DNA from 2 places in the Lysobacter capsici genome. Region 2 is predicted to be linked to the other one. Evidence: riboswitches for the same ligand, from Rfam matches in the RefSeq annotation. Region 2 holds a riboswitch; the other holds the start of a gene.
What was found. A riboswitch is a leader RNA that binds a small molecule or an ion and turns the genes downstream of it on or off. The one in region 2 is predicted to bind S-adenosylhomocysteine.

Region 1 (3,207 bases), 1.1 Mb from region 2:
CTACCTGGTGTTCGCCTTCGCCACGCGCAGTTGGGTGATCGCGCCGGGTCTGCTGCTGGCCGCGGCCGGCGGCATCGGCGGGCCGACCTTGCAGTCGATGGCCACCGCGCAGACCGACGAGGACCGCCAAGGCGCGTTGCAAGGCGTGCTGACGAGTCTGGCCAGCCTGGCCGCGGTGATCGGTCCGCTGATGTTCGGCGCGATCTACGTCATCGGCGCGCGCCATTGGGACGGCTGGGTGTGGGTGGTCGGCGCGGGCTTGTATGTGTTGTGCATTCCCGCGCTGCGCACGCTGCTGCGCGCGGCGCCGCGGTTGCGCGATGCGCCTGCGAACGCGTAGCCGCAGACGGCTACGCGTCGCGCTTCACGTACACCCACGCGCGCCGTCCCGAGGCCAATGCGGCTTCGACGCGCTGGTAATCCTCGACCTCGTATGCGTCGGCGCGCGCGAGCTCCTCGGCGCTGATCGCGAACACCGTGCCGGCCACGGTGTCGTGCGCATCGCCGCTCGCCTCGACGATGGGGTGGTACGCCTCGCCGCTGGTGGCGACCACGTCGGCATCCTCGATCTTGACCATGCTGCGGCGATAACCGACCAAGGCGTCGGCTTCACCGTGCAGCAGGCGGCCGAACGTGGATTGCTGCACGGCCGGCAACTGCAGGGTGCCGTAGGAAAACAGCCGTTCGCTGTTGTGCGGATCGGAGCGGAGTTGATCGGATTGCGAGTTCATGCACTGTGCTCGATTCGGTGAAGCGGTTCGCGCCGCGCCGCCGATCCCGGCGACGCGGCGAGAGCGGACGCGCTCAGGTGGCCAGTGTCGCCGGCGCGCGCAAGGCCTGCCAACGCTGCGCCAGTTGCGCGGCGAACAAGGTCGCGGCCGGCGGATGCGCGGCGAAGTGCAGGAACGGCTCGATGAACTCCAGTTCCATTACCCGGAACACGCCCTCGTCGACCACGCCATCGACGCGCACATAGGCCTGATCGCGATAGCCCAGCGCCGTCACCGCCTGCAGCGCGTGCCGCGCGGCGGCGAGGATCGACGGAGCGGGCTCGGTGAGGTCGGCGGTGCCGCCGAAATAGGTCTGCACGCGGTAATCGTCGGCGCCGGGTTTCTTCAACACCGCGTGACTGTAGACACCGCCGAAGAACAGCAGCGACCACTCGCCATCGGCGACGATCTGCGGCATGAACGGCTGGATCAGATAGTCGAGTTCGCGCGGCAACGCGGCCAGCGCGCGATCGAATTCCTCGCTGCCGATGCGGCCGCGCACGGTATGCCAGGCGCCGCCGCTGACGCTGGGCTTGACCACGACCTCGCCGCTCATCGACGCCAGCGCCGCGTCGATATCGCCGCCGCGCGCATGGGTGGTGGCGATGATCGGCACGTCGAGTTTCGCCAGTTCGAGCAGATAGCGCTTGTCGCTGTTCCAGATCAGCAGCGGCAGCGGATTGACGATGGCGACGCCGAGTTCGGCGATACGCGCGTACCAGTGCAGGAATTGCGTGTAGTGCTGGAAATAATCCCAGGTGCTGCGCACCAGCAGGGCATCGAACGCGGCCCAGTCGACCGACGGGTCGTTCCACATGCAGGCGGTGGGCTCGATGCCGTGGGCGCGCAGCGCGACGACCAGGCCCTCGTCGTCTGGATCGATCTCGGGGTGGACTTGCGAGGTGACCAGGGCGATCGACAGCGGCGGGTCGAAGCGTGAGGGTGGCGAAGCGTGCGCGGCCTCGGGTGAGGTGGCGTCGGTGGATGCGGCTTGATGGGCGGGCGACGTGGCCGTCGCGGAATCGAGCGGTTCGGAACGTAACGCAGGCATGACGCCTCCTTGATCGGGAGGGCGCCCTTGCTTCGGCATCGCGGACCGAGCGTGGCGGAGCGTCGGCTCCGTCGCAGCACCCCTCGGCCCGGACTGCGCGGCCCTGGTGTGGCGGCTGCGCAACTGGAATGCATCGTGGTTACCGCGATGCGGGATCAGTGTTCTGCAGGGGCTTGCGGGCTGTCAATACGATGGGCTGGGCAATCGGGGCGGGGGCGCGAATTCGCGAAAGCTTCGCGCTTGGGTTTTGGTGGGTGCAAGAATTTTTCGGTGTTCGTAGGGGAGTAGGGGTGACGATATGGATGTGACATCGATGCTTCGATGCCGTCTCGGCTAAACCGTCATTTTTCGGGGGACGTCATTCCCGCGAACGCGGGCTCTGTTTTATTTCGGCTAAGCCGAACGTCCGGAGCCTTTGGCGTCACCCTTCAAGGACGTAATCCCCGCGAAGGCGGGGATCCAGAGACTTCAGCGTCATCCTTCCAGGTCGTCATTCCCGCGAACGCGGGAATCCAGTGACTTCAAGCGTTCTCGCACGAAAGGCCCTGGATTCCCGCCTTCGCGGGAATGACGAGCAAAAACAACGGCGAAGGCAACTGCAACGGACAAGCAACGGCAACGATCAAGGCAAAGACAACGGCAAAGAACTAGGCAAAACCAACGACCCAGGGAAAATCAAAAACCCAGGCAAAACCAACAACAAGACCAAAATCTAAGCCGTCGCCCAACCTCACCTCAATACCCAGCCGCCTGCCCATCCTTGCGCGACTCGCTCGCCCCGACATACCCCCCGTTCGGATTGACCATGATCGCCTGATACCCACCATAAGGCCCATGCGCAAACCGCACGCTGTGCCCGCGACGCATCAGCTCGCGAACGGTTTCGTACGGATATCCGGTTTCCAGATCGAGTTCGCCACCATCGCTCATCGCCTCGGCCTGACCTGCCGGTTCGGTCGAACCGTCGTGCTGGATGCGCGGCGCGTCGCCGGCTTCCTGCAGGTTCATGCCGAAATCGATCAGGTTCATCATGATCTGCGCATGCCCCTGCGGCTGCATGCCGCCACCCATCACGCCGAACGACAGCCACGGCTTGCCGGCCTTGGTCACGAACGCGGGAATGATGGTGTGGAACGGCCGCTTGCCCGGAGCGAACGAGTTGGGATGGCCTTCCTTGAGCACGAACTGCTCGCCGCGGTCCTGGAAGATGAAACCCAGGCCCGGCGCCGCCATGCCGCAGCCCATGCCGCGGTAGTTGGACTGGATCAACGAGACCATCATGCCGTCGGCATCGGCCACGGTCATGTAGATGGTGTCGCCCTGGTCGAGCTGCGCGGGCGTGGCCGGCTGCACTTCCTTGAGCGCCTTGTCCATCGAGATCAGCTT
Region 2 (3,207 bases):
CCGCGCGATTTCATACTCGAACTTGCCGTCCGGCGTCAGCACCTCGATGCGGTGCGCGAACCGCGACGCCGGCACCTGGTACGAGAACGGACGCTCCAGCGTGGTCGCCAGCAGATGACGGCCGTCCGGCGACGGCTCGACTTCGACGTACAACGCCGGCAATCCGGCCTTGGCGACCTGGCCGGTCAGATCGACGGTGGCCAGCTGCGAGCGCAGGTAGTACTCGAACAGGCGCGCGTCGTTCTCGTTGCGCAGCAGGTCCTGGTAGGTGCGGATCTGGCGCACGGTGGCGCTGGCCTGGGTTTCCTGCGCGGCCGGGCCGGTCGGAGTGGCGTCGCTCGGCGGCACCTCGCCCTGACCTTCGGGCTGCAGCTGCACCAGCAGGCGGCGGCTGTCGGGCATCCACTGGTAACCGGCGCCGACCGTGTTGAGGCCGGACACCAGCTTGCGCGCGTGACGCGTCTCCAGTTCGATCAGCCACAGCTCGTTGGCCGCGCTGGCCGTGTCGATGCGGTTGAACGCGATCCAGCGCTGGTCGGGCGACCACTGCAAGGTCGCCAGCGACAGCGGCGACGGCAGGCCTTCGATCTCGATGCTCTTGCCGGTGCCGGTGTCGAGCAGGCTCAACTGGCTGCCGAAACTGAAGCGGCTCTGCGCGCGCACCCGCGGATGGATGCGCAGGCCGGCGAGTTTCAACTCCGGCTGCGCGACCAGCGCGATGCCCGGCAGCGACGGCGTCTGCACCAGCGCCACGCGGTCGCGACGGGGGCTGAGGAACATCTGCGGCGGGCGCGGCGCATCGACGATGGCCTGCAAGGGCTTGGGCGGCAGTTGGTAGCCGTCGGCCTGCGGCTTGGCTGCGGCCGGCGCGGCGTTCCTGGCCGCCTGCGCGGCCGCGGCCGGCTGGGTCAGGCCCAGGGCCAGCAGCAGCCCCAGCACGAGCAGGCTGGGCGTGCGTGGCGGCGTGCAACGGGTCGGGTGACGGGTCGTCGCGGCGGATGTCATCGAATGTGGTCCTCAGGGAAATGAACGTCGCAATCGCGGGACCGGCGCGGCGTGTTCACGCCGACGGGGCCGGCCCGGCGCTGCCCCGCCCGAGCTTAGCCCGCGCGCGCGGCGACCAGCCTATGCCATTCGGGCCGGTGGCCATGCCGATGCCGTCCGACATGGCGCGATGAACGCCGGTTCAGGCCGATTCGGCCCGGACCTGCACGGCGCGACGGCGTGCCGTGCGGCGGTCATCGGCGCCGCGATATACTGCGCGCTCAGCCCGTCGAGGGGCGCTGCGACCGTGAACGCCACGGCCAGGCTCGGCGAGGCGCAGGTCCCAACGGCGCCCGGTTTGAGTCCAACGACTCGCCGGACCCCGGCATCCGCCGGCTCCCCAAAGAACTGGAGCGACATCCAATGAACGCAGTACCCAAGACCTTCTCGACCGAAGGCGATTACAAGGTCGCCGACATCACCCTGGCCGACTGGGGCCGCAAGGAAATCGACATCGCCGAGCACGAAATGCCGGGCCTGATGTCGATCCGCAAGAAGTACGCCGTCGCCCAATCGCTCAAGGGCGTGCGCGTGACCGGCTCGCTGCACATGACCATCCAGACCGCGGTGCTGATCGAGACCCTGCGCGACCTCGGCGCCGACGTGCGCTGGGCCTCGTGCAACATCTTCTCGACCCAGGACCACGCCGCCGCGGCGATCGCCGCCAGCGGCACCCCGGTGTTCGCCTGGAAGGGCGAGTCGCTGGAAGAGTATTGGGACTGCACGCTCGAAGCGCTGACCTTCCCGGGCAACGGCACCGACAAGCACCTCGGCCCGCAGCTGGTCGTCGACGACGGCGGCGACGTGACCCTGCTGATCCACAAGGGCTATGAGCTCGAAAACGGCGACGGCTGGGTCAACACCGCGTCGGGCAATCACGAAGAACAAGTCATCAAGAATCTGCTCAAGCGCGTGCATGCCGAGCGTCCGGGCTTCTGGCACACCGTCGTGCGCGACTGGAAGGGCGTGTCGGAAGAGACCACCACCGGCGTGCATCGCCTGTATCAGCTGGCCGAAGCCGGCGGCCTGCTGGTCCCGGCGATCAACGTCAACGACTCGGTCACCAAATCGAAGTTCGACAACCTCTACGGCTGCCGCGAGTCGCTGGCCGACGGCCTCAAGCGCGCGATGGACGTGATGCTGGCCGGCAAGGTCGCGGTCGTGTGCGGTTACGGCGACGTCGGCAAGGGTTCGGCGCATTCGCTGCGCGCGTACGGCGCCCGCGTCGTGGTCACCGAAATCGACCCGATCAACGCCCTGCAGGCGGCGATGGAAGGCTTCGAAGTCAACACGGTGGAGAGCACCCTCGGCCGCGGCGACATCTACGTCACCACCACCGGCAACAAGGACGTGCTGACCCTGGCCCACATGCAGGGCATGAAGGACCAGGCGATCGTGTGCAACATCGGCCACTTCGACAACGAGATCCAGGTCGACGCGCTGGTCGCTTCCGGCGCCAAGCACCTCAACATCAAGCCGCAGGTCGACAAGTACACCTTCGCCGGCGGCAACTCGATCTTCCTGCTGGCCGAGGGCCGCCTGGTCAACCTGGGCTGCGCCACCGGCCACCCGAGCTTCGTGATGTCGAACTCGTTCTCCAACCAGACCCTCGCGCAGATCGACCTGTGGGCGAACAAGGACAGCTATGAGGCCAAGGTCTACATCCTGCCGAAGAAGCTCGACGAAGAAGTCGCGCGCCTGCACCTGGAAAAGATCGGCGTGAAGCTGACCACCCTGACCGACGACCAGGCCAAGTACCTGGGCGTGTCGGTGGACGGCCCGTACAAGCCGGATCATTACCGCTACTGATCGCTCGCCGCCGCAAGGCCGCGACGATGAAAACCAAAACGGGCGCTTCGGCGCCCGTTTTTTTTGTACGCTGCGAACTCATCCCGCGGGGCGCCCGCCATGACAGCCGTGCTGGCCCAACTGCAAGCCTTCGCACACGAACACGACTATCTGCCGCAGGCCGACCCGCCGAATGCGGAATGGCAAATCGTGCTCGACATTCTCAAGCGCCACGAACCGCATATCCGCGCTTACCCGCCCGGCAACGATCTGTATGCCCACCGGTTCGCTATCGCGCTCGGCCACGATGCGCGCGCCGACCTGCTGATCCGCTTCGACCTGCGGATCTATGTGGCGCTCGCATATCACGTATCG

Region 1: another riboswitch for S-adenosylhomocysteine. It lies ahead of KME82_RS00760 (ATP-grasp domain-containing protein); the one in region 2 lies ahead of ahcY (adenosylhomocysteinase).

What each region holds. Positions count from the first base shown of each region.
Region 1 covers NZ_CP076103.1:179,955-183,161, forward strand. Annotated here, with positions in the region: gene tet (Tet(A)/Tet(B)/Tet(C) family tetracycline efflux MFS transporter) at 1-340, shown strand, start outside; gene KME82_RS00755 (gamma-glutamylcyclotransferase family protein) at 351-731, opposite strand; gene KME82_RS00760 (ATP-grasp domain-containing protein) at 805-1,821, opposite strand; S-adenosyl-L-homocysteine riboswitch at 1,834-1,912, opposite strand; gene ggt (gamma-glutamyltransferase) at 2,557-3,207, opposite strand, start outside.
Region 2 covers NZ_CP076103.1:1,292,233-1,295,439, reverse strand. Annotated here, with positions in the region: gene KME82_RS05300 (S9 family peptidase) at 1-1,005, opposite strand, end outside; S-adenosyl-L-homocysteine riboswitch at 1,270-1,346, shown strand; gene ahcY (adenosylhomocysteinase) at 1,408-2,853, shown strand; gene KME82_RS05290 (hypothetical protein) at 2,953-3,207, shown strand, end outside.